2 regions of the Arthrobacter sp. K5 genome follow, and region 1 is predicted to be linked to the other one. Evidence: riboswitches for the same ligand, from Rfam matches in the RefSeq annotation. Region 1 holds a riboswitch; the other holds the start of a gene.
The links. Region 1 has a riboswitch for glycine ahead of gcvP (aminomethyl-transferring glycine dehydrogenase). Riboswitches for the same ligand answer to the same signal wherever they lie in the genome.
Positions count from the first base shown of each region.

Region 2: another riboswitch for glycine. It lies ahead of cycA (D-serine/D-alanine/glycine transporter); the one in region 1 lies ahead of gcvP (aminomethyl-transferring glycine dehydrogenase).

Region 1 covers NZ_CP159279.1:4,069,869-4,084,755, reverse strand. Annotated here, with positions in the region: gene ABRP34_RS18625 (threonine/serine exporter family protein) at 1-1,068, opposite strand, end outside; gene ABRP34_RS18620 (peptidoglycan bridge formation glycyltransferase FemA/FemB family protein) at 1,196-2,269, opposite strand; gene ABRP34_RS18615 (TspO/MBR family protein) at 2,424-2,996, shown strand; gene ABRP34_RS18610 (L-serine ammonia-lyase) at 2,998-4,410, opposite strand; gene glyA (serine hydroxymethyltransferase) at 4,555-5,904, opposite strand; gene gcvH (glycine cleavage system protein GcvH) at 5,901-6,284, opposite strand; gene gcvT (glycine cleavage system aminomethyltransferase GcvT) at 6,535-7,698, opposite strand; gene gcvP (aminomethyl-transferring glycine dehydrogenase) at 7,851-10,697, opposite strand; glycine riboswitch at 10,899-10,997, opposite strand; gene ABRP34_RS18585 (TetR/AcrR family transcriptional regulator) at 11,125-11,664, opposite strand; gene ABRP34_RS18580 (MFS transporter) at 11,732-13,306, shown strand; gene ABRP34_RS18575 (DNA starvation/stationary phase protection protein) at 13,388-13,867, opposite strand; gene ABRP34_RS18570 (nitrilase-related carbon-nitrogen hydrolase) at 14,083-14,887, shown strand, end outside.
Region 2 covers NZ_CP159279.1:3,432,988-3,447,874, reverse strand. Annotated here, with positions in the region: gene ABRP34_RS15665 (glycerate kinase) at 1-194, opposite strand, end outside; gene ABRP34_RS15660 (D-glycerate dehydrogenase) at 191-1,180, opposite strand; gene ABRP34_RS15655 (hydroxymethylglutaryl-CoA lyase) at 1,183-2,175, opposite strand; gene ABRP34_RS15650 (CaiB/BaiF CoA-transferase family protein) at 2,172-3,422, opposite strand; gene ABRP34_RS15645 (SLC13 family permease) at 3,478-4,926, opposite strand; gene ABRP34_RS15640 (methylenetetrahydrofolate reductase) at 5,143-5,952, opposite strand; gene purU (formyltetrahydrofolate deformylase) at 5,984-6,886, opposite strand; gene cycA (D-serine/D-alanine/glycine transporter) at 6,883-8,373, opposite strand; glycine riboswitch at 8,522-8,619, opposite strand; glycine riboswitch at 8,880-8,980, shown strand; gene gcvP (aminomethyl-transferring glycine dehydrogenase) at 9,130-11,973, shown strand; gene gcvT (glycine cleavage system aminomethyltransferase GcvT) at 11,983-13,116, shown strand; gene gcvH (glycine cleavage system protein GcvH) at 13,160-13,543, shown strand; gene ABRP34_RS15610 (L-serine ammonia-lyase) at 13,608-14,887, shown strand, end outside.

The DNA of each region.
Region 1 (14,887 bases):
AGCGACGGCAACCATGATCACCTGTATCCACAGCGGATACGCGGGCGGAAAGGTCTCCGTGACGTCGATCGGCGCCATGCCGATCCGGTCCCCCACGACGAACGCGACTGCGATCCCGGCGACCACCGCCCCGAATGTCAGCAGCGTGGAAAGGAAACGTCCGGCCGCCGTGACGGGAAAGCCGTTGATGGCGTCCTGCACCGAGGAGACCAGGCGCCCGGTGGGAAGCAGCAGCAGGATGCCGCCCACCACCACAATGGCGGGGGCCAGCCGGAAGCCCACGGGACTGCCGAACTTCCACATGAGCAGCGCGATGACCGTAACCACAAAAGAGCACGCCGCCGTGACGAAGAAGTCAGGCGTCCGCCAGCGGCCCAGCTTCCTGGCCAGCAGGCTGATCAGGATATTGGACGCGAAGGCCACCGCGGAGGCGCCGGGGCCGCCGCCGATCACGCCAACGAACACCGCCGAGAAGACGGCGAACGCGACCGTCACCATCCAGCGCGGAAACGGCTTGGGACTGCGGATGATCTCGTCGAGCCGCCGGATGGCCTCGTCCCGGCCAACGCCTCCGGCCACGATGTCGGTGACCAGTTGGTGGACCTTGGCAAGCCCGGCGTAGTTGTTCGTCCAGGAACGGACCACCCGCAGGAGCGCGATGGGAGTCTGGTCCTTCGGGGCGTAGTTGATGCCCACGGACTGGTTGGTGATGTCCACCTCGATGTTCTTCAGCCCCAGAGCTGCGGTGACCGCAATGATGCTCGTCTCCACCTCGAGGGAGCCTGCACCGTAGCGGAACATGGATTCAGCGAGATGCAGCGCAAAGTCCATGGTCTTGCGTGCCGACGTGTCGACGCCGCCCACCTGGATCATCGGGTTGGCATAGGGGCTCCCGGCGAGCCGGTCCACGATGCTCAGCGGCGCCGTCGGCGGACTTTCACTCTGCACCAGCCGGCGGAGCATGCGCTTGGCCGCCGCGTTCTGGTGCATCTGCGAGGGGGTGAGTGGCTCCGTTTTGGGCAGCCCGTCCGTGGGCGGCCGGTTGGCGCCGCGGGGTTGTTTGGCCATCAGGGCTCCCTCCGTTCAGGCCTCAGCCGTTCAGGCTCGCAGGTTGTGCAGCTGTATGGATCCAGTCTTTCAGGCTTCTGTCGTAAAAGGTCCCGGCTCCCCGGCGCAGTGCCGGGAATCACGGTCCTCAGTAAAACTGCTGCCCGGTGCGGCGCGTGTACAGCTGCCGGGCGACGCGTTCGCCTGCAACAATCCACGCCTTGTACTTCAACGGGCTGATGACCTGGTCATAGCAGCCGACAAAATCAGTGACCGTCTTGCTGAAGCTGGTCTTGAACAGCCCCAGCCCGTGGAAGGGATTCGACGTGTCCTTGAGTTTGTCGCTGGGCGGCGTTCCGCAGAAATCGTATTCGGTGCAGCCCAGCTCCTTGAGCTGGTTGATCGCTGTCCACTGCACCAGGTGCGAATCACCGTACTGGCCGCGTTTCTGGAGCGACCCGCCGTCCTTATACGTGCCCTTGCGGCCGTAGTTGATGACAAACGCGCCCACCGAGGGAACCCCGTTTTCGTACACAAACATGAGCCTGCCCTGGCCGCGCTTGATGAAGTTCGTCCAGAACTGGCGGTAGTACTCGTATTCGCGGACCCGGACCTGCGACTTCGCCTGGACGGTGTCGGTCATCAGGGCGTACATGGACTTGAAGTTTTCCTCGCTGGGATCCACGTTGTGCACCTCGACGCCCTCACGGATGGCGCGGCGGACGGCGTTCCGTCCCCGTGAGTGGAGGTTGCGGAGCAGCTGGTTCTCCTCGGGGGAAATATCCAGCAGTGCCGTGGAGTCGTTGGGCTGCAGATTGTGCGTCTTGACCAGCCCGGCCCCCTCGATCACCCTTCGGGCGGCGTCACTAAGGATGATGTCCGGCTCGATCTTGATGGCGAAGACGCCCAGCCGTGCGCGCTTGACGAACTCCGCGTTGGCCGCGGCGATCCCCGGGATGTCCTCGACGCCGGCAACGTCCGGCCCCTTGATGAGGTACCAGAGCTTGCCCAGCACCGGGAAGCTCTTTTCCAGCACGAGGTTGTAGCTCGTGTAATCGGCCGTTTCGTAGACAAGGTGCAGGGTCTTCCAGCCGAAGTGCTGCTTGACCTCGGCGAAGGCCTCCGACTGCAGCAGGTTTCCGCCGTTCGGATTCGCGGTGACGTGGGAGTCCCAGTTGGCAACCTCTTCGGAGGTGGCAAAGCGGGCAGTGAATTCTCGCAAGTGTGCCGTGTCCAATCTTCGCTTACGTTTCGTGCAGTTGCCGGAGAAGCAGCCTCAAGTCTATCCGCCAGGCCTCCCGGACCGCTTGCCGCGGGCACGTGATCCTGGTCCGAGCCTCCTTGACTCTGGCTGCGCCCTTGGCAACTGTAGAGAAATGGAAAGCAGGGAGCGCGTACCGGCCGCGGGAGCCGGAGGAGGCACCAGCAGCAGAGGTGGCGGCGCGGAGCCTAAGCCGCGGCGCACCGCCGTCGAACTGGCCGCACTCCTGGGGTTCCTGGCCGCGTCCGCCCTGGTGGCCTGGCTGGGTTCGCAGGCGACCATCAGCAACGTCACCGGCTGGTACGCCACCGCCGACAAGGCGCCGTGGTCTCCGCCCAACTGGCTGTTCGGGCCGGTCTGGACGGTGCTGTACACGGCCATGGCGGTGGCGGCGTGGCTCGTTTGGCGGAGCCGCAGCCCGAACCGCCGGACTGCGCTCACCGTCTACGGCGTGCAGTTGGGCCTGAACCTGGCCTGGACGCCCGTGTTCTTCGGGCTGTACCCGGTGTGGGGTTCGGCCGCGCTCTGGCTGGCACTGGGCATCATCATTGCGCTGGCGCTGGCCGTCGCCGCCACCGTGCTCCTGTTCGGGCCGATCCGCCGCACGGCCGGGCTGCTGATGCTGCCGTACCTGTCGTGGATCGTCTTCGCGGCGAGCCTGAACCTCTGGGCGGCCGCCAACAACTAGGTCAGCACTCGACGACGTTGACCGCCAGGCCGCCCATTGCGGTTTCCTTGTATTTGGAGCTCATGTCCTTGCCGGTCTCCCGCATGGTCACGATGACCTCATCCAGCGAGACCCGGTGCGAGCCATCGCCCCACAACGCCATCTTCGCGGCGTTGATCGCCTTGGCTGCGGCGATGGCGTTGCGTTCGATGCAGGGCACCTGGACCAGCCCGCCGATCGGGTCGCAGGTCAGGCCAAGGTTGTGTTCCATCGCGATCTCCGCGGCGTTTTCCACCTGCGCGGGTGTGCCGCCCATGACCTCGGCCAGGCCGGCGGCCGCCATCGACGACGCCGATCCCACCTCGCCCTGGCAGCCCACCTCCGCCCCGGAAATGGACGCCTGCTCCTTGTACAGCACCCCGACGGCGCCGGCGGCGAGCAGGAACTTCACCACCACGTCGTCGCGGTCCTCCCGGGTCGCCTGATCCATGCCCGGCGCGAAGTGCAGCGCGTAGTAGAGCACGGCCGGGATGATGCCCGCGGCGCCGTTCGTGGGGGCAGTCACCACCCGCCCGCCCGAGGCGTTCTCTTCGTTGACCGCCAGGGCGATCAGGTTCACCCACTCCTGCCAGTACTTCGGGTCCCGGTAGTCGGGATCGTGGTCCCGGCTTTCCTTCAGGAGCCGTTCGTGCCAGTCCGGGGCACGACGGCGGACCTTCAGCCCGCCGGGCAGCAGCCCCTCACGCTTGAGGCTGGTCGCCACGCAGCCCTCCATCACCGAGTAGATGTGCAGCAGGCCGTCCCGGATGTCCTCCTCGGACCGGGAGGCGCGCTCGTTGACCAGCATGACCTCGCCGATGGACAGGCCCTGGGCGCCGCAGTGCTCCAGCAGTTCGGCGGCGGTCCGGAACGGCAGCGGCAGTTCCTTCTTGGACTCCTCGAGCTCCTGCTGGGCCGCGTCCTCCTCGCCCTCGCGGACAATGAACCCGCCGCCCACGGAGAAGAACGTCGCCTCGTGGAGCACGTTCCCGGCGGCGTCCGAGACCGTGAAGGTCATGCCGTTGGTGTGCCGCGGCAGCACGGTCAGCGGCCGCAGGACCATGTCCTTAACCCCGTAGGGCAGGGCGACGGACCCGGCCAGCCGCAGGGTCCCGGTCTCCGCGATCGACGCCAGCCGCTCCTCGACCTCATCGGGCAGGATCAGCTCCGGATGGAAGCCCTCCAGCCCCAGCAGGATCGCCGTCATGGTTCCGTGGCCGTGCCCCGTCGCCGCGAGCGAGCCGTACAGGTCCACCCGCAACGACGCCACCTCCGCCAGCTTGCCGGACGCCTTCAGCTCCTCGGCAAACACCGCCGCAGCCCGCATGGGACCCACCGTGTGGGAACTGGATGGGCCTATTCCGATAGAGAAGAGGTCGAAGACGCCAACGGCCATGGTCGGTTCCTAACTGATGCTGTGATCCAGCAGATGGTCCTGCCGGTAGGCTGCAGAGCCGCGGTTGACGGCCCTGCAGCCGGGAGACTCGACGCGGTCGGCGGCTTGTGGCAGCCGCCCGCCGTCGTGCTCTTTTAATCCACGCTACGCGGTTTTTGCCGCGGCGAGGTCTTGTACCGACGGGTAAAGCGGGTGGGCTTCGGCGAGTGCCTCGACACGGTGACGCAGGCCCGAGAGGTCCGCGTCGGCGTCGGCAATCAGGGCCTCCGCGATGATGTCCGCGACCTCGGCGAAAGTGGCTTCGCCGAAACCTCGGGTGGCCAGGGCGGGGGTGCCGATGCGCAGTCCTGAGGTGACCATCGGGGGGCGGGGATCGAACGGCACGGCGTTGCGGTTGACGGTGATGTCGATTTCCGCGAGGCGGTCCTCGGCCTGCTGGCCGTCGAGTTCGCAGTTGCGCAGGTCCACGAGCACCAGGTGCACGTCGGTTCCGCCGGAGATCACGCTGATCCCCTTGGCGGTGACGTCCGGCTGGACCAGGCGGTCGGCCAGGATCCGGGCACCTGCGAGGACGCGTTCCTGGCGTTCCTTGAACTCGGGGGATGCGGCGATCTTGAAGGCCACGGCCTTGCCCGCGATCACGTGCTCCAGCGGACCGCCCTGCTGGCCGGGAAATACTGCCGAATTGATTTTCTTGGCGACGTCGGCGTCGTTGGTCAGGATGATGCCGCCGCGCGGACCGGCGAGGGTCTTGTGCGTCGTGGACGTCGTGACGTGCGCGTGCGGGACCGGTGACGGGTGCAGCCCGGCGGCAACGAGACCGGCGAAGTGCGCCATGTCCACCATGAGGTAGGCACCGACGGAGTCGGCGATCCGGCGGAACTCGGCGAAGTCCAGCTGCCGGGCGTAGGCGGACCAGCCGGCGACGATCAGCTGCGGCTTGTGCTCCTGGGCCAGGCGCTCCACCTCGGCCATGTCGATCCGGTGGTCCTCTTCGCGGACCTGGTACGGGATCACGTTGTACAGGCGGCCGGAAAAGTTGATCCGCATGCCGTGGGTCAGGTGCCCGCCGTGGGCCAGGTTCAGGCCCATGATGGTGTCGCCCGGCTTGATCAGGGCGTGCATCACCGACGCGTTGGCCTGGGCGCCGGAGTGCGGCTGCACGTTCGCGTACTCGGCGCCGAACAGGGCCTTGACCCGGTCGATCGCGAGCTGTTCGATCACGTCCACGTGTTCGCAGCCGCCGTAGTAGCGTTTGCCCGGGTAGCCCTCGGCGTACTTGTTGGTCAGCACCGACCCCTGTGCCTGCATCACGGCCGCGGCGGTGTGGTTCTCCGACGCGATCATCTCCAGGCCCGAACGCTGGCGGCCGAGCTCGTCGTCGATCTTCGCCGCGATCTCCGGGTCCAGCTCCGCGAGGTCCGCATTCAGGCTCGGGGATACGACCTGCTCGAAAGCTACTGTCTCGGTGCCTGCGGCACCTGCCGCGCTCACAGCTCGCCGCCGTTCTTGGCAGCGTATTCCTCGGCTGACAGCAGCGGGCCCTCGGAATCAGCTGCCACCTTGAACAGCCAGCCGGCGCCGTACGGATCATTGTTGATCAGGGCGGGGTCCTCGATGACCACCGGGTTGATCTCCGTAACCTCACCCGTCACCGGGGAGTAAAGGTCCGAGACCGACTTGGTGGACTCCACCTCACCGCAGGTCTCCCCGGCGGTCACAGCCGAACCGACCTCGGGCAGGTCCACGTAGACAATGTCGCCGAGGGCGTCGGTGGCCACGGCGGAAATACCAATGGACACAACGTTCCCGTCCTCGCGGGAGACCCACTCGTGTTCGTCGGAGTACTGCAGTTCAGCGGCAACTTTTGCCATTGTGTTCCTTAATCTCGTTACTACTGTGGACGGTTTAGGAGGCGGATGACCGAATTCCTCCGCGTCGATTCCTGGGCCTCAAGGGTTCTACAAGCTCGACCCCCAATGATCGAGCCTGCAAGGGCAAGGCCCCGGCCTGGTTTCGACAGGCTCAACCAGCGCTTAGCGGGCGTCTACGCGACCGAGCACGCGGAGGATGTCAGCCCGACGGGCCGACGTTGGCCGGCCAGCGTCGAAACCAGCGGTTGGGCTACTTGGAGCGCTTGTAGAAAGGCAGTGCGACGACTTCGAACGGCTCCGCCTTGCCGCGCAGGTCGATGTCCAGTGCCGTGCCGGGTTCGGCGTAGGCGACGTCGACGTAGGCCATGGCAACCGGGTAGCCGAGGGTCGGGCTGGGCTGGCCGGACGTCACTTCGCCAACGACGTTGCCGTCCTTGAGCACCGGGTAGTGCCCGCGGCCGGCGCGCCGGCCCCGGCCCTTGAGGCCCACGAGCTTGCGGCCCGAGGTGGAACCGGCGCCGGCTTCCTTCTTGGCTGCCAGCGCGGCCTTGCCCACGAAATCGCCTTCCTTGGACAGCGCGACGACGGGGCCCAGGCCGGCGGCGAACGGGTCGCCCTCGAGGGAGAGTTCGTTGCCGTACAGCGGCATGCCGGCCTCAAGGCGGAGCGAGTCGCGGGACGCTAGCCCGGACGGCGTCAGCTCCCCCTCGTCCGCAACGGCGACGATCGACTGCCAGAGGGCGGCGGCGGCGTCGTTCTCCACGAAAATCTCGAAGCCGTCCTCGCCGGTGTACCCCGTGCGGGCCAGGAGCAGGTTCCGGCTGGCGCCGCCCACAAGGAAGGACACTTCGACGGCGGCGTAGTACTTGAGTCCGGTCACCAGCTCGTGCTGGGCTGCCGGGACGAGGCGCAGGAGGATCTCCTCGGCCTTGGGACCCTGCACGGCGATCAGTGATGTGGCGTCGGAAACGTCGTCGACGGCAACCTCGAACCCGCCCTCCCGGGCAGAACCAGCCCGCTGGGCCAGTGCCTCGGCCACGACTTTGGCGTTGCCTGCGTTGGGCACAACCAGGAACCGGTGGTGGCCCTCGTCGTCTGCCGGCCTGCGGTACACGATGAGGTCGTCGATGATGCCGCCGGCCTCGTTGCAGATCAGGGAGTACTTGGCCTTGCCGACGGCCATCGCGGAGATCTTGCCGGCCAGGGCGTAGTCCAGGAACGCGGCGGCGTCCGGGCCGGTGACCCAGACTTCGCCCATGTGGGAGAGGTCGAAGATGCCGGCCGAGTTGCGGACGGCGTGGTGCTCGGCCAGTTCGGAGCCGTACTTCAGCGGCATCTGCCAGCCGCCGAAGTCGGTGAACGAGGCGCCCAGCTTCTTGTGCTCCTCGTAAAGGGCAGTGTAGTTCTCAGTCATTGAGGAATCCTTTGTGTGCGGATTGAGCCTGGGCGGCCCGGGGTTTCGCTCCCCAACCGTTCCCTAACCTCGCAAGCTCGGTTAGGGAACCCGGCGGTCGTGGGCCCAAGCTCCACCACCGGGGCGCCGACAGGCTCAATCACCGGACGAATCTAGTTCTCGAAGGCTTCAATCGGCGGGCAGGAGCAGACCAGGTTGCGGTCGCCGGCTGCGCCGTCGATGCGGCCCACCGGCGGGAAGTACTTGTCCTGCTTGAGCGTGTGAACGGGGAAGACGGCCTGCTCACGCGGGTAGGCGCGGTCCCAGTCCGAGCTGATCGCAGCGGCCGCGGTGTGCGGCGCATTGCGCAGCGGGCTGTTTTCCACGGTGAAGTCGCCGTTGGCAACCTGGTCGATCTCGCCGCGAATGGCGATCATGGCCTTGATGAACCGGTCGATCTCGGCCAGGTCCTCGGACTCGGTGGGTTCGACCATCAGGGTGCCGGCCACCGGGAACGCCAGGGTGGGGGCGTGGAAGCCGTAGTCGATTAGGCGCTTGGCCACGTCCTCGGCGGTGACGCCGGTCTTGGCCGTGAGTTCGCGGAGGTCCAGGATGCACTCGTGTGCCACGAGACCGCCTTCGCCCGTGTAGAGCACGGGGAAGAAGTCGTTGAGGCTGGCGGCAACGTAATTCGCGGCGAGCAGCGCGGACTTGGTGGCCTCGGTCAGGCCGGCCCCGCCCATCAGCTTCACGTAGGCCCAGGAAATGGGCAGCACGCCAGCGGAGCCGAAGCGCGAGGCGGAGATCGGAACGTCGTTGCCTTCGGTCCAGGTGGCAGCATCGCCCGGCATGAACGGGGCCAGGTGCGCCTTGGCCGCGACCGGGCCGACGCCGGGTCCGCCGCCGCCGTGCGGGATGCAGAAGGTCTTGTGCAGGTTCAGGTGCGAGACGTCGCCGCCGAACTTGCCCGGCTGCGCGAGCCCGACGAGCGCGTTCAGGTTGGCCCCGTCCACGTAGACCTGGCCGCCGGCCGCATGGATGGCGTCGCAGACCTCACGGACGTCGGCGTCGTACACCCCGTGCGTGGACGGGTAGGTGATCATGATCGCCGAGAGAACATCCCGGTGCTGCTCGATCTTGGCGTACAGGTCGGCGTGGTCGATCGTGCCGTCGGCGGCGGTGGCCACCACGACAACTTTCATGCCGGCCAGCACAGCCGAGGCGGCGTTGGTGCCGTGCGCCGAGGCAGGGATCAGGCAGACGTTGCGCTGGTCGTCGCCGCGGGACAGGTGGTAGCCGCGGATGGCCAGCAGCCCGGCGAGCTCACCCTGCGAGCCGGCGTTCGGCTGGATGGAGACCTGGTCGTAGCCGGTGATCTCGGCGAGGTCCGCCTCCAGGCCATCAATCAGTTCCCGCCAGCCTGCGGTCTGGGAATCCGGGGCGAACGGGTGGATCGAGGCGAACTCCGGCCAGGAGATGGCTTCCATCTCGGCGGTGGCGTTCAGCTTCATGGTGCAGGAGCCCAGCGGGATCATGGTGCGGTCCAGCGCCAGGTCGCGGTCGGAGAGCTTGCGGATGTAACGCAGCAGCTGGGTCTCGGAACGGTGCGTGTTGAACACCGGGTGCTGCAGGTACGCGGAGGAACGCTCGACGGCGGCATCCAGGGCGAAGCCGTCAGTCGCCTCCACTGCCCCGGCACCGAAGGCGGCGAGGAGGTCGGCCACGATGGCCGGCGTCGTTGTCTCATCAGTGGAGATGCCAACGGTGTCAGCATCGATGCTGCGGAGGTTGATGCCCTTCTTCTCGGCGGCGGCGATGATGCCGGCGGCCTTGCCCGGGACGGAAACCGTCACGGTGTCGAAGAAGCTCGTGTGCAGGACGTCCAGGCCGGCGGCCTGGAGTGATGCGGCCAGGGTCCTGGCGTGGCCGTGGGCGGTTTCGGCGATCGCCTTCAGGCCCTCCGGTCCGTGGTAAACGGCGTACATGGAGGCAACGATGGCCAGCAGCGCCTGCGCCGTGCAGATGTTGGACGTGGCCTTCTCGCGGCGGATGTGCTGCTCGCGGGTCTGCAGCGCCAGGCGGTAGGCGGGGACGCCGGCGTTGTCCTTGGAGACGCCCACCAGGCGGCCGGGCAGGGAGCGTTCCAGCCCCTTCTGCACGGCCATGTAGGCGGCGTGCGGCCCGCCGAAGAACAGCGGAACGCCCAGGCGCTGGGCGGAGCCGACGGCGATATCCGCGCCCTGCTCGCCAGGAGGCGTGATCAGGGTCAGGGCAAGCAGGTCAGCGGCCACCGTGACCAGCGCGCCGCGCTCCTTGGCGGCGGCGATGACCTCACTGTGGTCGAAGACGCGGCCGGAGACACCAGGCTGCTGGAGGACAACGCCGTTGATGTCGCCGTCGGGAAGCCCCTGGGACAGGTCCGCCACCTCCACCTCGAAACCGAGGGCTTCGGCGCGGCCCTTGACGATGGCAATCGTCTGCGGCAGGCAGTCCGCGTCCAGGACAGTCTTGCCGTCGTGGGCGGTCTTGTTCTTGTTGGCCCGGCGCATCAGCAGCACGGCCTCGGCCACGGCCGTGGCTTCATCCAGCAGCGAGGCGTTGGCGATGGGCAGGCCCACCAGGTCCTGGACCATGGTCTGGAAATTCAGCAGCGCTTCCAGCCGGCCCTGCGAGATCTCCGGCTGGTACGGGGTGTACGCGGTGTACCAGGCGGGTGCCTCAAGGACGTTGCGGCGGATCACCGGGGGCGTCACGGTGTCGTAGTAGCCCTGGCCGATCATCTGCACGGCGGTCTTGTTCTTGGCCGCGAGCTTCCGGAGTTCCGCGAGTGCTTCCACTTCGCTCAGGGCCGGCGCGAGCTGCAGCGCTGAATCCTGGCGGATGTCGTTGGGCACTGCCGTATCAACCAGCGCGTCGACGGTGTCGTAGCCGACGGCCTTGAGCATGGCTTCGACGTCGGCCTGGCGGCGGGCGCCAATATGCCGGTCGACGAAGGACGAGGAGGCTGAATTAACGGTCAAAAGGAACTCCATAACTAAGGCGACGCAGGGTACGCCACATTGATTCGGGTTCCTCCCCGCTCTGTATTGGACCTGAGAGTTTCCGCGATGCTGCGCTTTCGCACAGCTCCGCTTGCACCGTCGGTGAGCACAGCGTGCCCTGAACTGTCCGCGCGAAGGCGGAACATTTCCAGCGGGCAGCCTGCTGCTTTCCAGAGTTGCCTTGCCGCGGCGGTACATGGGCCTGAGAGATTCCTGGGGAGGTTTTGCTCCTACGGCGCCTGCTTGTACCTACTTGCAGGACTCTCCCGCCGCAGATCAAAGGCTTATTCAATTGAGCGGTGACAGCTGTCACAGAGGCTATTGTCCTACGCCGGGATCGCGTCTGCAAACTGTGGCGGCGTGGGCTGGCACACCCCCGACGGCGGGCAACCCCGGGGAAGCCCACCTACCCCCTGAGCCGCTCAAGTGCGGCCAGGAGGCTTTCGACGTCGGCCGCCGTCTCGGCGGGCGACGCAGCCGGCCCGATGGACAGCATGGCGTTGAAATAGAGGCCGTCGCCCATATACAGGACGGCCTTGGCCAAGCCTGGCCCGACGTCGCGGGCGATCTCATCAAGCCACCTCTGCTGGATGTGGGCAAACCGGCGCCGCGTCTCCTCGTGCGCCACCTCGGCAAGCCTCGTCGCGGCCACGATGGCACGGTCCAGCGGAGTGTCCGCCCAGACGGACGATTTGATGAAGTAGGCGGCCGCACCCTCCGCAGCCGCAGCCATGGCAAGGGCATCCGCTTCCGCGTACTCGTCGAGGCGGTCCAGCAGGACGCCGATCAGCGCTTCCTTGTTCGGAAAGTGGTACAGGAGCCCGCCCTTGGACACGCCTGCGCGGGCTGCCACGGCATCAAGGGTGGCGGCGCGCTCCCCCACCTCGATCAGGAGGGATTCAAACGCATCGAGCACTGCGCCGCGGGCGACCGGTTTTCTGGGCATGGCTCCCATCATGCCCGGTTCCGACCCCGGGTTTATAACTATACCGTCTGGACGGTATAGTTATTTCATGACCCTGCACTCAACCCTTCGCCCGGAGAACACGTCCGCAGAGCAGGCCCGCGGTGGCGCGCGCGACTGGTTCGCCCTGGCCCTGCTCATGTTCCCGGTCCTCCTGGTGGCCGTGGACAACACTGCGCTGACGTTCGCCCTTCCCGCAATCGCCCGCAGCCTCGACCCCTCGGGCGTACAGCTTTTGTGGGTGGTGGATGCCTACGCCCTGGTCCTCGCCGGACTCCTTGTTGCCATGGGCAGCCTCGGCGACAGGATCGGGCGCCGCCGGCTGCTGCTGGTCGGCATTTCCGGCTTCGCTGCGGTCTCCGCGGCGTCGGCCTTCGCCCCGAGTGCCGAATGGCTCATTGCCGGCCGCGCGGCCCTCGGATTCTTCGGCGCCATGCTCATGCCGTCCACGCTGTCACTGATCCGCAACATCTTCCGGGAGCCGGGCAGGCGGAGGCTGGCCGTGGCCATCTGGGCTGCGGGGTTCTCCGGCGGCGCAGCGCTGGGACCGATCTTTGGCGGCTGGCTGGTGGAGCACTTCTGGTGGGGCGCCGTCCTGCTCGTGGCCGTGCCCATCATGCTGCCGCCACTGGTGCTGGGTCGCTTCCTCATTCCGGAATCCAAGGATCCGAATCCCGGCCGCGTGGACCTGGCCAGCGTGGTGCTGTCAATGCTGGCCATGGTGCCGGTGGTCTACGGCATCAAGGAACTGGCCACCCATGGACCCGGCGTGACGCCGTTCGGGGTTCTGGCGTTTGGCCTGGCCATGGGACTCCTGTTTGTCCGCCGCCAGCACGCCCTCACGTCCCCGCTCCTGGACATGTCCCCACTGCTGGATATGTCACTGTTCAGCAACCGCGTGTTCAGCACAGCGATCACGGCAAACATCCTGGCGCTGTTCTCCTACAACGGCTTCATCCTGTTTCTGGCCCAGCACCTGCAGCTGCTCGAAGGCATGTCACCGTCAGAGTCGGGCACCGCCATGCTGCCGGCCCTGACGGCCACCGTGGTGGCGGGTTTGCTCGTGGTTCCGCTGGTCCGGAAGGTCCGGCCGGGCTTTGTGGTGGCCGCCGGACTGGCGCTGAGCGCCGCCGGCTACTGCATCGTGGCGTTCGGGGATCACGACGCCGGGCCCACCGCGCTGCTGGTCGCCCTCCTCGTCCTGGCGCTGGGCGTGGGTTCTGCCGAGACCATCTCGAACGATCTGATACTGGGCGCCGTGCCGGCCGAAAAATCCGGCGCAGCGGCGGCCATATCGGAGACCGGCTACGAAGTGGGCTCACTCCTCGGGACAGCCCTCCTGGGGTCCATCCTGACCGCGTCATACCAGCAGCATCTCGCCCTCCCGGAGACCGTTGCCCACGCAGTCCCGGCAGAGTCGGCGGACCAGGCCAGGGAGACCCTGGCCGGTGCCATGGAGCTCGCCGGGTCGCTGCCGGCTCCGCTGGCCGAGGGGCTCACGGCGGCCGCCCGGGCCGCCTTCGATTCCGGCGTCCACATCACCGCGGCGATCGCGCTGGTACTGATGGCAGGAGCCTCGGTGCTCGCCGCCGTCGTACTTCGCCGCATCCCGCCCGCGAAGTAGCCGGCACAGAAACGGGCAGCCCCGGAGAATTACTCCGGGGCTGCCCGCTGCGATCGGCTCCTGGCTTGTCCCGCCGGCCGGCTACTTGCTGTCAGGGTGCGTGACGTTGGCCGACGCCTTCATGTTCTCGGCGCCAACCATCCACGCGTACTGCTCGAGCTTTTCGATGAACGTATGCAGCAGGTCTGCAGTGGTGGGGTCCTCCTCATCCACCTCGTCATGGACCTTGCGCATGGTGCCTACGGCCGCTTCGAGCGCTGCCACGATGCGGTCGATCGCATCCTTGGTGTTGATGAGCCCGTCGGGGAACGGGGGAAGGTGGGTCGACTTCGCAACAGTCGTGCTGCGACCGTCCGGCAGGGCGTGCAGGGCACGCATGCGCTCCGCGATGTCGTCGGCAAAGGCCCGGGCGGCGTCGACGATCTCGTCGAGCTGAAGGTGCAGATCCCTGAAGTTGGTTCCAACGATGTTCCAGTGCGCCTGCTTGCCCTGGATGTGCAGTTCGATCAGGTCCGTCAGGACGGCCTGCATGTTGTTGGTCAGTGTCGGTGAAGCCTTCATGAATCCTCCTCGATTGGTCCAGTGGTTTCGACGCTACATCAGCGGCCCGGGGACCGGGAGCGCCGATGCGCCAATTTCACGATCAGCTTACTTACTACTTTGCGGGTCGTAAATGATCAGCATTCAAATAGCCCTTGCCACACCCGCGTTGTACGTGCATACTAAATGAACGTCATTCATTTAGTGACGGTCGTCTCACTGGAGTAATCATCATCATGATCGAAGTAACCTGCCTCAACGCGCCTGCCTCCCTTGCCCGGACAGCGCCGTCCGGCCGCCCCGCCTTGAGGGTGGGCGTTGTGCAGCACCGCTGGCACAGCAGCGCCGCCGCACTCCGTGCGGAACTCAACGACGGCATCGACCGGGCGGCCCGGCTGGGCGCCACCGTGGTGTTCCTGCCCGAGCTCACCCTCTCCCGCTACCCCGCAGACCAGGTTCCGGAGAATGACCTTGCACGGCAGGGCCAGGACCGGCTGCGCCCCTCCGACACCGCCGAGGACCTGCTGACCGGCCCCACGTTCCGCTTTGCCGCCGAGGCCGCCCGCCGGAACGGCATCACCGTCCATGCCTCGCTCTACCAGCGCGCCTGCAACCCGGACGGCTCGGACGACGGCCTGGGCCTGAACACCTCCATCCTCGTGTCCCCGGCCGGCGAGCTACTGGCCGCCACCCACAAGCTGCACATCCCGGTGACCGCCGGATACTACGAGGACAAGTTCTTCCGCCAGGGTCCCGCAGCGGGGGACGCCTACCAGGTCCATGCCCCGGCTGAACTCGGCGGCGCCCGGCTGGGGATGCCCACCTGCTGGGACGAATGGTTCCCCGAGCTGGCCCGCATGTACTCCCTCGGGGGCGCCGAACTGCTGGTGTACCCGACGGCGATCGGTTCCGAGCCGCTGTTCCCGGACTTTGACACCCAGCCGCTCTGGCAGCAGGTCATCGTGGGCAACGGCATCGCCAACGGCCTGTTCATGGTGGTCCCGAACCGCTGGGGCCGGGAGGGCAGTCTGAACTTCTACG
Region 2 (14,887 bases), 640 kb from region 1:
TTCTGCGCGACGACGGAAACAGCCGACGCCTGCAGGCTGCTGCACAGCGCGTCGAACGTTCCCTCCCCGCCGTCGGCGACGGGCAGTTCCGTCGCCGTCCCGCCTGCGTCACGGATGCCGGCGGCGATGGCCGCGGCCACGTCCGCTGCCGCGTACGTCCCCTTGAAGCTGTCCGGGGCAACCAGGACGGTCATGTGCCGGTGAGGGTGTTGACGGCGTGCGGCGGGGTGCGTCCCTCGGCGATCGCGACGGCGTTCAGCGCGCTGAGGCGGGCCATCTCGCTGCGGACCGGGACGGTGGCACTGCCCACGTGCGGCAGCAGCACGGTGTTGGGCAGCTCGGCGAGTCCGGGTGCGAGCCGCGGCTCGTCCTCGAACACGTCCAACCCGGCACCGGCGATGACCCGGTCCCGGAGCGCCTCGACCAGGGCGGCTTCGTCCACCACCGGGCCGCGGGCGGTGTTGATCAGAATGGCATCGGGCTTCATCCGCTCGAGCACCGCCCGGTCCACCAGGTGCCTGGTCTGCTCATTGAGCGGGACGTGCAGGGACAAGAAGTCGCTGCGTTCCACCAGCTCATCCCAGGAAACCTGCCGCACCTTCCCCGCGAATTCGCCCAGCTCCTCGTCACTGACCGGCCGGTGCCCGGGAGGCCGCGGCGCGAAGAGGATTTCCATCCCGAAGCCCAGGGCGCGGCGGGCGGTGGCGCGGGCGATCCGTCCGAACCCGGCCAGGCCCAGCACCGCGCCCGAAACGTCCCGGCCCAGCAGCAGCTCGGGTTCCCAGCCGTGGAATTCTCCATCGCGGACCAGCCGGTCCGCTTCCACCACGCGGCGGGCGGTGCCGAGGATGAGCAGCATGGCGATGTCCGCCGTCGCATCCGTCAGCACCCCGGGGGTGTTGCCCACCAGGATGCCGTGGCGGGTGGCGGCGTCCACGTCGATGTTGTTGTAGCCGACCGCGAAGTTGGACACACCCTTCACCCGCGCGCTGCCCAACAACGGGGCGTCGACGACGTCGCGCAGCTGGGTGAGGACGACGTCGTACTCTCCCGAGGCGCACAGCGCCGCCAGCGTTTCATAGTCGGGAGGCGACGGCAGCACGGTGACCGTCCCGGCATCGGAAAGTAGCTGCAGCCCGGGGTCCGGGATGGCGGTGGTGACCAGGAAGCTGCTGCCCACGCCTACTCACCTCCCGTCGCGCAGGATGTCGCGGAAGCGGGACTGTCCGACGGGATCACCCAGCCGAACGCCGGGGCTTTGGACCGGGCACCCTGTGCCGCCTTGGAGCGGTTGGGTTCGCCCAGTTCGGCGAGCAGCTTCTCGGACAGGACAACGAGGTCCGCGAAAGTTCCCGGAGTCACCCAGCCGGGCCGGGTGGCGAACAGGATGTCTTCACTGGAGGTGTTGCCGCTGGCCCCCGGAGCGAAGGGGCAGCCGCCAAGTCCGCCAAGCGCGCCGTCCACCATGGCGGCTCCTGCCTGGATCGCGGCGAGGGTGTTGGCCACGCCCAGGCCCCAGGTGTCGTGCCCGTGGTAGACGATCCGGCGCGCCGGGGATTCCGCCCGGACCCGCTGGATGAGACCCGACACCTGGGCGGGGATGGCCTGGCCCAGCGTGTCGCAGAGGACGATGTCCGTGGTTCCCTCAGCACGGGGGTCGTTGGCGATCGCCAGGACCCGCTCCTCAGGCACGGTTCCCTCGAACGGGCAGGTGAAGGACGTGGCGATGCAGAGCTGGATCTGCCCGTTGACCGCCTGCGCGTACTCCACGGCCTGGGGCAGGGCAGCGAGGCTTTCGTCAGTGGTGCGGCCGATGTTCGCCTTGTTGTGCGAGTCCGACGCCGAGAGGCAGTACTGGAAGTTGCGGGCACCGGCGGCCGCGGCCTTGGCTACGTGGCCGGGGGTGGCCACCCAGATCCAGCATCGCTCCAGCTCTTCGGGCGTGAGGTTCTGGACCACCTCCAGCGTGTTGGCCATGGTGGGGACCAGGTCCGGACGAGCCATGGAGCCCAGCTCGATGGCCGGGACGCCGAGGCGGAGCAATTCCCGGACCGTCTCCAGCTTCCGTTCGGTGGACAGGACTTTCCCGGTGAGCTGCAGCCCGTCCCGCAGCGTGACATCGCGCAGGATGGCGCCGGACAGGGTCGAGGCGAGGGTGTTTCCGTGCTGGTTCATGCCTGGAGTGCCTCCTCGCGGCCCGATGCCGCGCTGATCTCTGCCGGGTCCATGCCGAGGAGCCCGGCGAGGATTTCTGCCGTGTTTTCGCCCAGGTCCGGGCCGAGGTTCCGGATGGGGAGCGATTCGCCGCCGATCACCGGAACAATGCCCGGGAATCCGACGCCGGGCAGGATCTCCTCGCCGGTGGAGACGTCGAATTTCTGGACCATGTTGCGGGCAGCGTACTGGCTGTCGGTGCTGATGTCCGCCGCTGTGTAGATGGGGCCCGCCGGGACGCCGGCAGCGTCCAGGGCTGTCAGGGCGTCGGCGGCATCCAGTTCCGCGGTCCAGGCACCGATGGCGTGGTCCAGTTCCTCGCGCCGGGACCACCGGCCGGCGTTGCTCTGCAGCGCAGGGTCCTCTGCCAGGTCGGGGCGGCCGATGGTCTGCATGTACCGCTGGTAGATGGAGTCCCCGTTGCCGGCGACCACGATGCTGGCGCCGTCCCTGCAGATGTAGGCATTTGAAGGCGCAATCCCCTCCATTCGGCCACCCACACGCTGCCGGTCAACTCCGTACGCCTGGTAGTCGGGGATCAGGGATTCCATCATGGAGAACATGGCCTCGTTGAGCGCCACGTCGATGATCCGCTCGGTGAGCGGCACAGCGCCGGCCGTGTCCCGCCGTCGTGCTTCCCTTTGGTACAGGCTCATCATGGACCCGAAGGCGGCATAGAGTCCGGCGATCGAGTCCCCGATCGAAACGCCCACCCGGACAGGTGCGCGGTCCGGGTCGCCGACTAGGTTCCGGAACCCCCCGTACGCTTCGGCGACGGCGGCGAAGCCCGGACGCTGGGACAGCGGGCCTGTCTGCCCGAAGGCTGAGATCCGCGTGATGATGAGGTCCGGGTTGGCCTGATTGAGGACCTCCGGCCCGAGGCCCCACTTCTCCAGCGTGCCCGGACGGAAGTTTTCCAGCAGGATGTCCGACTTGGCGGCGAGCTTCAGCACCGCCTGCTTTCCGGCCTCGGTCCGCAGGTCCAGCACCACGGACTTCTTGTTGCGGTTGATGGTCCGGTACAGCATGGAGGTGTCGCCCTTGTGCAGGCGCCAGTTGCGCAGCTCGTCACCGGTTCCCGGCCGCTCCACCTTGATGACCTCGGCGCCGAAGTCTGCAAGGAGCCTTCCAGCCGTCGGTGCGGCGATGTAGTTTCCGAGTTCCAGGACGCGGATGCCTTCCAGGGGCGCGATGCGTGGTGGTGTCATGGTGTCTTCTTCTTTCGTTGGCGTAGACCGGGAACGCACAGGGTCTCGGGTTCGATTAGAACAGCAGGCTCATGGGCAGGATCAGCAGGATGGCGACGACGGAGGCCACCGAAACCCCGACGGTCACCGATTTCAGTGCACCCCGCACGCTTTGGCCGAGGAGAGACTGCAGGAGCCAGAAGGTGTTGCTGGTGACGTGGACCATGAACAGTGATCCGGCGCCGGCCGACAGCGCCAGCAGCACGGGGTCCAGTCCGATGACGGGTGCGATCGGGGCCAGCAGGCCTGCGGCGGTGATGGCGGAGAGCGTGACGGAGCCGACGGCGATGTGCAGCACGGCGGCGATGGCCCAGACCACCAAGAGCGGGGCAACGGTGCTTGCGGAGAAGAAGCCGCCGAGGATGTGGCCGAGGCCTGCTGCTGCGACGGTTGCGGCGAGTGAGCCGCCCACGCCGGTCAGGATCAGGATCTGGCCGCTTTCCTTGAAGCCGACGGCGATGGCCTCCTCGACGCGCTTCTGCCCGATGGCGGAGCGGGTGACGAGGCAGGTGCCGATCAGGCCGATCAGCAGGGCGATGACCGGTTCGCCCAGGAGCTGCAGCCAGGGCAGGTCGATCTTCAGGATCTGCAGGATGGCTCCCGCGCCGATGAGGAGCAGCGAGGTCAGGAGGGGTGCAAACAGGACGATCAGCGGGAACTGCTTGGGTTCGCGTTCGGCGACGGCGACGCTACCGGTGACCTGGGCGGCGGTTCCGTTGGTTCCGGGCCCGCTGGCGGCGGTGCCGGCGGCAACGGGGCGGCCAGCACCGCCGTCGTACTCTTCCTCTTCACCCTCACGGTCCTCCTCGGCGACGAAGGTGTGGTCCTCATCCTTGGCTTCGTTCCAGAAGCCGCGGCGGAAGAGGAACGTCATGATGGCGATGGCGATGATGATGGTGGGGATGACCAGCAGCAGGCCGAAGAGCAGCATTTTGCCGAGCGGCACGTTCAGGAGGCCTGCCAGGGCAAGGGACGCGACGCCGGGAACCGTGAAGACGATGCCGCATTCAAGGGCGATGGCCATGGCGGTGGCCATGCGTGCCGTGCCGAGTTTGCCGATTTTGGGTGCCAGCTTGCGGGCGAGCGGGGCGGAGATGACGAGCAGGACGTCCAGGAAGATGGACTGAAGCACCGTTCCGATGGCCAGGCCCATGGTGTACGGCAGGCGCTTGGGCCCGAACGTGTTCAGCAGATGCTCCACGAGGCGCCGGATGGCCCCGCTCTGGTTGAGGATGGAGCCCATGAGGACGCCGAAGGCGATGAGCAGGCCGACGTCCACCATGATGTCGCCGAATCCGGCGGTGATGGTTTTGACGGTCTTTTCGACGCCGAGGCCGACGGCGAGGCCGAGGTACACAGAGCTGACCACCAGGGCGATAACCGGGTTGACTCTGAAACGGACAATCAGCAGCACGGCGGCGAGAACCGCGACGGCTGTGTTGATCAGGACAGCGATGTCTTGCATGTGGGGGAATCCGATCGTTGGGCCTTCCGCACTGAAGGCTTGGGAGCAGGGGCCGGTCGTGAGGAGCGACACATTCGCTGTTCCCATATTATGGGTTTCAGCTCACAATGCAAGATGTGTCGGGCAAGGAAAAAGCGCGAACGTACAGTTGTGGCCCCATTTCCCGGCGGAAAAGGGGCCGCAACTGTACGTTCGCGCTATGGGTACGGATTTAGCTCAGGAAGCCTTCGCGCCTTCCCCTGCCGTCCAGTTGGTGGCCGGCTGGGTTTCCACGTTGTTGAACGTGTAGAGGTGGATGCCCGCAAGAGCAGGTTCCATGGCGGCCAGTTCGGAAACCAGGGACCGGGATGAATAGCTGCCGGCGTTCAGGAGCCTGCGGGCGAGGGGCCCCTTGCGGCTCAGGAACTTCAGCGAGGGCCCTACCCCGATCTTGGCTGCCAGCGAAACGAGCTTGGCCCGCGGTACGGCCCCGGCCACGCCCGCCCAGACGGGAAGGTCAACACCTTCGCGGCGCAGCAGTTCGGCGTACCAGCCGATCCTGGGTGCCGAGAAGCACATCTGCGTCACCACGTTCGAGGCCAGATGCTGTTTCTCCAGCAGTGCGTCGAGCATCGTCAGCTCGTTGTGTTTCGGGTGGCCTTCCGGGTAGCCGGCGACGCCGATGGCCATGGCCCCGCCGGTCAGGTCGGCAATGTCCTCCATGAGCCGGCTGCTGGTGCCGTAGGGACCGGCGGCCTCCGGAGCGTCGCCCCCGATCGCGAAAACTTCAGTGATCCCCGCAGCCTCGCAGTCGCGGAGCATGCCCGCCAGCTGGACCCGGCTTTCGATGCTTCGTGCGGCGAGATGGGGAATCACCTTGTAGCCAAGCTGGGCAAGCTGAACCGAGGCCCGCACCGTGGCCCCAACCCCATGGTGCGGCAGGCACGTCACGGTCAGCGTTGATCCGGCCGGAACGTGGGCCTGGACTTTGGGAATGATGCTGTCCGTCGGGATGATCTCCAGGCGCAAGGGCATTTGGTTCGTCATGAGCAACTCCAGGTCTGGTTGGATGGGCTTGTCAGCGGAGGATGACCGTGCGGTTTCCCGACAGGATGATTCTTCCTTCGGCATGCCAGCGCACGGCATTCGTCAGGGCCTTGCATTCCGCATCCTTGCCCACGGACACCAGGTCCGCGGGGGTGTACGTGTGGTCGACCTCAATCACCTGCTGCGCAATGATCGGCCCCTCGTCAAGCTCTGAGTTCACGTAATGGGCCGTGGCGCCGACTGTCTTCACTCCGCGCTCATGCGCCTGGTGGTACGGTTTCGCGCCCTTGAAGCTGGGCAGGAACGAATGGTGGATGTTGATGGCCTTGCCGGTGAGCCGGGCGGTGGCGGAGTCGCTGAGGACCTGCATGTAACGGGCCAGAACCACCAGCTCAACCTCATACGCGTCCACCAGTTCCAGGAGCCCGGCCTCCGCTTCTGCCTTGGACTCCGGGGTTACGGGGACGTGGTGGAACGGGACCCCGTGCCAGGCCGCGAGCCCTTCGAGGTCCGGGTGGTTGGACACCACCGCCGCTATCTCGACCGGCAGTTCGCCGCTGCGGGCGCGGACCAGCAGGTCGTTGAGGCAGTGACCATACTTGGACACCATCACCAGGATCCGCTGCTTGCGGTCATGGCGCTCGAGGCGCCAGTCCATGGTCCATTGTCCGGCCAGCGGCGCGAAGCGGTCCCGGAGCTGTTCGACGGCGGCGGCGTCACCCGTCGAGGCGAAGTGGACCCTCATGAAGAAGTGCCCCGCGTTCCGGTCGCCGAACTGTTTGAGGTCAACGATGTAGCACTCCTGCTTGAGCAGGAAGTCCGCCACCGACTGGACGATTCCCAGGGAATCGGGGCAATGGAAGGTCAGCACAAACTCCCCGCCGGCTCCGGGCGCCTGATCCGCCAATGAGGGCTTTTCCTCTGTCCTGATCATCCCTTGACGCTTTCCTTCTCCTCGAGACGCCGGCCCGCATGGTCGCGGGCGGCGGTCTCCTCGGACTGCAGTTCATCCTGGAAGGCTGCATAGCGGGCCAGGTGCGCGGGCCGGCGGCGCAGAACCAGCCAGGCCGCACCGAGCAGGACGAACCAGACGGGTGTGACCAGCAGCGCGGTCAGGGTGTCGGGCTGGGTGGTCAGGGTCCACAGCACGAAGGCGAAGAAGGCGAAGACCACCCACACCATGGGGATGCCGCCGGGCATCTTGAACCTGGAGGCGGTGTGCAGGTGCGGGCGACGGCGTCGGAAGGCGATGTAGCTGGCGAGGATGATCGACCAGACGAAGACGAAGCAGACAGCCGAAACGGTGGTGACCATGTCGAACGCCTTGCCGATGTCCTGGCCCGCGTACATGAGCACCACTCCGGAGAGCAGCAGCACACAGGACAGGAACAGGGCGTTATTGGGTACCTTGCGGCGGGACAGGCTGCCGAAGACGGCCGGCGCGTCGCCTTCCTGCGCCAGGCCGTAGACCATGCGGGAGGTGGAGTAGATGCCGGAGTTGGCCGAGGACATGGCCGAGGTCAGCACCACGAGGTTAACCACCGTGGCGGCGGCCCCGAGTCCGGCCAGCGAGAACATCGCAATGAACGGGCTGTGGCCGGCGGCGAACTGGGTCCACGGCGTGACGGACATCAGGATGATGAGGGCGCCCACGTAGAAAAGCAGCACGCGCACCGGGATGGAGTTGATGGCTTTGGGAAGGTTCTTTTCCGGGTTCTTGGCCTCCGCAGCCGTGGTGCCCACCAGTTCAATGCCCACAAAGGCGAACACGGCGATCTGGAAACCGGCCACAAATCCCATGAACTCGTTGGGGAAGAAGCCGCCATGGCTCCACAGGTTCGTAAAGGTGGCGGGCCCGGCGTCGGACTGGAAACCGGTGAAGATCATGAACAGGCCCACGACGATCAGCGCGGCGATGGCGATGATCTTGATCAGCGCGAACCAGAATTCGGTTTCACCGAATGCCTTGACTGTGGTGAGGTTCAGCAGCAGCAGGATGGCAACGGTGGCCAGGCCCGGGATCCAGAGGGGCAGTCCCGGCCAGAGTTCCTTCGAGTAGCCGGCGATGGCGATGACGTCCGCGATTCCGGTAATCACCCAGCAGAACCAGTAGGTCCATCCCGTGAAGAACCCCGCCCACGGGCCCAGCAGGTCGGCGGCGAAATCGCTGAAGGACTTGTAGTTCAGGTTGCTCAGCAGCAGCTCGCCCATGGCCCGCATGACGAAAAACAGCATGAAGCCGATGATCATGTATACGAAGATCACGGACGGCCCGGCCGCGGAAATGGTCTTGCCGGAGCCCATGAACAGGCCCGTGCCAATGGCGCCGCCGATGGCGATGAGCTGGATGTGCCGGTTGCTCAGCTGCCGCTCCAGGCGGGGAGCCTCACCGGCCGTGGAGGCAGGAGGATGAATCGTCATTAGGAACTCCATCGTTCAAGTGGCCCTGAATGGCCACACTGATTCGGTTCCTCCCCGCTCTGTATGGGACCTGAGAGATTCCGCGGACATGGTCTTCCGCTTGCACCGTCGGTGAGACAGGACGCGCCTGCCTACTTTCCAGAGTTGCCTCGCCGCGGCGGTACGTGGGCCTGAGAGTTTCCTGGGGAGGGTTTGCTCCTACGGCGCCTGCTGAACGTACCGGCAGGGCTCTCCCGCCGCAGATCGTAAGCATTTTCAATTATGTCGAGAAAAAATGTATGCATACCGGCAGCGGCCGCCTTGCCGGCACGTGCCGGTCAGCGCAGCCCGCCGGCCACCGGTTCAGTGTGGTCTCGGTCACGAAGAATTGTCAAACGGCGGTTGGCCCGGCCGCCTTGCCGGGCCGCAGAGGGAAACGTGGGGACACCCACGGATGGCTCCGATTTGGTCTGGGCCGGATTGTCCGGTATCTTATGATCCGAATCACCCACATCTTCATAGCCTTTCGAACCGTGGCGGGAGAGTCCTCCCAGTCATTCACCGGGCAGGCGCCGTAGGAGCAAATCCTCCCCAGGAATCTCTCAGGCCCCCGTACCGCCGCGGCTAGGCAACTCTGGAAAGCAGCCAAACCTTGTTTGGCTCACCGACGGTGCAAGCGGAGAACCACGTCCGCGGAATCTCTCAGGTCCAATACAGAGCGGGGAGGAACCCAAACCATGCCGTGCCACACGTGGCAGGCCAAACCTGGAGTTCCTCATGACGATTCAATCGCTTCCATCAACCTTTGCCGACCGGCATATCGGCGCCCGCCGCCAGGCCGATATCGACACCATGCTCAAGAACATCGGCTATGACTCGGTCGATGGCCTCGTTGATACCGCCGTCCCGGCGTCCATCCGCCAAGAGAACCCCCTGCTGCTCACCGCTGCGCTGAGCGAAGTTGAGGTCTTGGCCGAGCTTCGCCGCCTGGCCGCCAAAAACAAGACCGCCGTCCAGATGATCGGCCAGGGCTACTACGACACCGTGACGCCCCCGGTGATCCGCCGCAACGTCCTCGAAGCCCCCGCCTGGTACACCGCATACACCCCGTACCAGCCGGAGATCTCGCAGGGCCGGCTGGAAGCGCTGCTGAACTTCCAGACCATGGTGCAGGACCTGACTGCGCTGCCGGTCGCCAACGCTTCCCTGCTGGATGAGGCCACCGCCGTGGCGGAGGCCGTGCTGCTGATGCGCCGGGCCAACAAGAAGAACGACGGCAAGACCGTTCTGGATGCCGACTGCCTTCCCCAGACCATCGCCATCGTGCAGGGCCGGGCCGAAGCACTCGGCTTCGAGATTGAAATTGCGGACCTGTCCCAGGGACTTCCCGACGGCGACATCAACGGCGTCGTCCTCCAGCAGCCCGGCGTTTCGGGCCGCGTGTGGGACCAGTCCGGCGTTATCGCCGCCGCCAAGGAGCGCGGCGCGCTGGTCACGGTGGCCGCTGACCTGCTTGCCCTGACACTCATCACGCCTCCGGGCGAGCAGGGTGCGGACATCGCCGTCGGAACCGCCCAGCGCTTCGGGGTGCCGCTGTTCTTCGGCGGCCCCCACGCTGCCTACATGGCGGTGCGCACCGGCATGGAGCGCACGCTTCCGGGCCGCATCGTTGGCGTCTCCAAGGACAACGCCGGCGCCTCCGCCTACCGCCTGGCGCTGCAGACCCGCGAGCAGCACATCCGCCGCGAGAAGGCCACGTCCAACATCTGCACGGCGCAGGCGCTGCTGGCCATCGTGTCGTCCTTCTACGCCGTCTACCACGGCCCCGACGGCCTGAAGGCAATCGCCGAGACCGTTCACAACAACGCCCGCGTCCTCGCCACCGCGCTCAGGGCGGCAGGCCGCGAACTCGTCAGCGATTCCTTCTTCGATACCCTCACCGTCCGCGTGCCGGGCAAAGCCACCAAGGTCATCACGGCGGCAGAGGCCCGCGGCATCAACCTGCGCCTCATCGACGCGGACACCGTGGGCGTCTCCATTGATGAAACGACGACGGCGGCAACACTTTCCGCTGTAGCCGTCGCCTTCGGCGCCGGACCGGTAGGGGACGCAGCGGGCTTTGAACTTCCCGAGGCAGTGCTGCGCACCTCCGACTACCTGCAGCACCCGGTGTTCAACACGCACCGCTCGGAAACCCAGCTGCTGCGCTACATCCGCAAGCTCTCCGACCGCGACCTGGCGCTGGACCGCACCATGATCCCGCTGGGCTCCTGCACCATGAAGCTCAACGCCACCACCGAGATGGAAGCCATCTCCTGGCCGGAGTTCGCCTCGATCCACCCGTTCGCCCCGGATTCCCAGACCGCAGGCTGGCGGGAACTGATTGATGGCCTGGAGGCGGACCTCGCCGAGATCACCGGCTACGACCAGGTCTCCATCCAGCCGAACGCCGGCTCGCAGGGCGAGCTCGCCGGGCTGCTGGCCATCCGCGGCTACCACCTGTCCCGCGGCGACGACCAGCGCAACGTCTGCCTGATCCCTGCCTCGGCACACGGCACCAACGCCGCCTCGGCTGTGCTGGCCGGCATGAAAGTCGTCGTGGTGGCCACCGCCGCCGACGGCACGATCGACCACGCCGACCTGTACGCCAAGATCGAGCAGCACCGGGATGTTCTCTCCTGCATCATGATCACCTACCCGTCCACGCATGGCGTGTACGACGCCGACGTCCGCGAGGTCTGCGACGCCATCCATGCGGCCGGCGGCCAGGTCTACGTGGACGGGGCCAACCTGAACGCGCTCGTCGGGCTCGCGCAGCCGGGCAAGTTCGGCGGCGACGTCTCGCACCTGAACCTGCACAAAACCTTCTGCATCCCGCACGGCGGCGGCGGACCCGGCGTCGGCCCGGTCGCGGCCAAGGCGCACCTGGCACCGTTCATGCCGGGCGATGCGAACAAGGCCGCCCATGAAGCGGGACACGGCGTCGCCATTTCAGCGTCGCGGTTCGGTTCGGCGGGTGTGCTGCCCATTTCCTGGGCCTACGTGAAGCTGATGGGCGGGGCCGGCCTGACCGAGGCCACCAAGTCTGCGCTGCTCGCGGCGAACTATGTCGCGTCCCGGCTGAACGAGTTCTTCCCGGTCCTCTACACAGGAGAGAGCGGGCTGGTGGCGCACGAGTGCATCCTGGACCTCCGCGAGCTCACGGCCCGGACCGGCGTCACCGCCGAGGACGTGGCCAAGCGCCTGATGGACTTTGGCTTCCATGCGCCCACCCTGGCGTTCCCGGTGGCGGGCACGCTGATGGTGGAACCCACCGAGTCGGAGGACCTGGCCGAGATCGACCGGTTCATCGACGCGATGATCACCATCCACGCCGAAATCGAGCAGGTTGCCAGCGGCGACTTCACCGTGGAGAACTCCCCGCTGCGCAACGCGCCCCACACGGCAGCCGCCGTCGTCAGTTCCTCCTGGGACCGTTCCTACCCGCGTGAGCAGGCCGCGTTCCCTGTGCCCTCGCTCAGGCAGGACAAGTACTTCCCGCCGGTGGGCCGCATCGACGGCGCGGCCGGCGACCGCAACCTGGTCTGCTCCTGCCCGCCTCTCGAAGACTTCGAAAACTAAGGACTGACAATGACCGAGAATTACACGGCGCTCTACGACCAGCACAAGAAGGCCGGCGCATCCTTCACCGACTTCGGCGGCTGGCAGATGCCCCTCAAGTACACCTCCGAGCTCGCCGAGCACCACGCCGTGCGCAACGCGGCCGGCCTGTTCGACCTCTCCCACATGGGCGAAGTCTGGGTCACCGGCCCGGACGCCGGCGCCTTCCTGGACTACGCCCTGGCCGGCAAGCTGTCCGCGATCGCCGTTGGCAAGGCCAAGTACTCGCTGATTTGCGACGCCGACGGCGGCATCATCGACGACCTGATCTCCTACCGCCGCGATGATCACAAGTACCTGGTGGTCCCCAACGCCGGCAACGCCACGGTGGTAGCCGCGGCTCTGGCCGAACGTGCCGCCAACTTCGACGTCGTAGTGGAGGACGCCTCCGCCGAGACCTCGCTCATCGCCGTCCAGGGTCCCGCCGCGGAGGCGATCCTGCTGGCCCTGGTCCCCGCCGAGCAGCACACGCTGGTCACGGAACTGAAGTACTACGCCGCCGTCGAGGTAGGGCTCACCGTCAACGGCACTGTACAGACCCTGCTGCTGGCCCGCACCGGCTACACCGGCGAGGACGGCTTCGAGATCTACGTCCCGAACGCGGATGCCGCCGGACTGTGGGAGGCGCTGCTGGATGCGGGTGCCGCCCATGGGCTCATTCCGGCAGGTTTGGCCTGCCGCGACTCGCTGCGCCTGGAAGCCGGGATGCCGCTCTACGGCAACGAGCTCTCGCGCCACGTCAATGCCTACGCCGCGGGACTGGGCCCGGTGGTGTCACTGGCCAAGGAAAGCGACTTCGTGGGCAAGGAGGCGCTGGCCGCAATCAAGGCAGCCGGCGTCGGTTCCACCATCGGCCAAAAGCTCGTGGGCCTCAAAGGCCTGGGCCGCCGCGCCGCCCGCGGCCACTATCCGGTGCTCAAGGACGGCATGCTGATCGGCGAGGTCACCTCCGGCCAACCCTCCCCCACCCTCGGCTACCCGGTGGCGATGGCGTACGTCGACGTCGAGCATTCCGAGGTAGGCACGGTCCTGGACGTCGACCTGCGCGGCAAGGCAGAGCGGTTCGAAGTGGTGGCACTGCCGTTCTACAAGCGCGCGCACTAGGCCCGGCAGCACCAACAGACTTTCAAACGTAAAGGAAAATCACATGAGCAAAGTTGTTTCTGAACTGAAGTACTCCGCCGAGCACGAGTGGGTTGCTGCTGACGGGGGCGGGCCGGTGGGGATCGGGATCTCTGCCGTCGCGGCCGACGCCCTGGGCGACATCGTCTACGTGGACCTCCCCGAGGTCGGTTCCACCGTCACGGCAGGCGAAACCTGCGGCGAGGTGGAGTCCACCAAGTCCGTCTCCGACCTGTACGCGCCGGTCACGGGTGAAGTGACCGAGATCAACGACGGTGTCGTCGCCGACCCGGCCCTGATCAACAGCGACCCCTACGGCGCCGGTTGGCTGTTCAAGGTGGCCGTCACCGAGGAGGGCCCCCTGATGTCGGCTGAGGAATACGCCACAGCAAACGGCGGCGAACTGTAACTTCCCCCAGCAAGTCCACCTCCCCAGCCCGAACCGACCACAACTATCCAGTTAGGAACCGACCATGGCTGTTGGCGTCTTCGACCTGTTTTCCATTGGGATTGGCCCTTCGTCCTCGCACACCGTTGGACCCATGCGGGCCGCGGCGGTGTTTGCCGAGGAGCTGAAGGCGTCCGGCAAGCTGGCGGACGTGGCGTCGCTGCGCGTGGACCTGTACGGGTCGCTCGCGGCGACGGGGCACGGCCATGGAACCATGACGGCGATCCTGCTGGGGCTGGAGGGCTTCCATCCGGAGCTGATCCTGCCCGATGAGGTCGAGGAACGGCTGGCGTCGATCGCCGAGACCGGGACCCTGCAGCTGGCCGGGTCCGTCGCCCTGCCCTACGGCGTGGCGGACATGGTCCTGCGGCCGCTGACCGTGCTGCCGCGGCACACCAACGGCATGACCTTCACGGTCTCGGACGCCGCCGGGAACGTGCTCCACGCGGCGACGTTCTTCTCCGTGGGCGGCGGGTTCATTGTCCGCGAGGGCGAGGAGGACGCGGCCCAGCAGGAGCTCGATGAGTCCAAGAAGGAGCTGCCGCTGCCGTTCCGGACCGCCGCCGAACTGCTGGAGCACTGCGGCGCCCAGGGCCTGTCCATCGGCGAGGTCATGCTGGTCAACGAGCGCGCCTCCCGGTCCGAGGAGGACATCCGGGACGGCCTGCTGCACATCTACTCGGTGATGGAGGGCTGCGTGGCGACCAGCCTCAAGCGTGAGGGGCTGCTGCCCGGCGGGCTGAAGGTCCGCCGTCGTGCCCCGGACTGGCACGAGCGGCTCCTGAAGGAAAGCCGGGACCACGATCCCGGCTACCGGGACCCGAAGTACTGGCAGGAGTGGGTGAACCTGATCGCCCTGGCGGTCAACGAGGAGAACGCCTCGGGCGGGCGGGTGGTGACTGCCCCGACGAACGGCGCCGCGGGCATCATCCCGGCGGTGCTCTACTACGCGCTGCATTTCGCGCCGGGCATGGATCAGGCGACCCGGGAGGACCGCGACGACGTGGTGGTGAAGTTCCTGCTCGCCGCCGGCGCAGTGGGGGTGCTGTACAAGGAGCAGGCGTCCATTTCCGGGGCGGAGGTGGGCTGCCAGGGCGAGGTGGGATCGGCGTCGTCGATGGCGGCCGCCGGCCTGGCAGAGGTCATGGGCGGCACACCCGCGCAGGTGGAAAACGCCGCGGAGATCGCGATGGAACACAACCTGGGCCTGACCTGCGACCCGATCGGCGGGCTGGTCCAGGTGCCCTGCATCGAACGCAACGCCATCGCCGCAGCCAAGGCGATCAACGCGGCGAAGATGGCGTT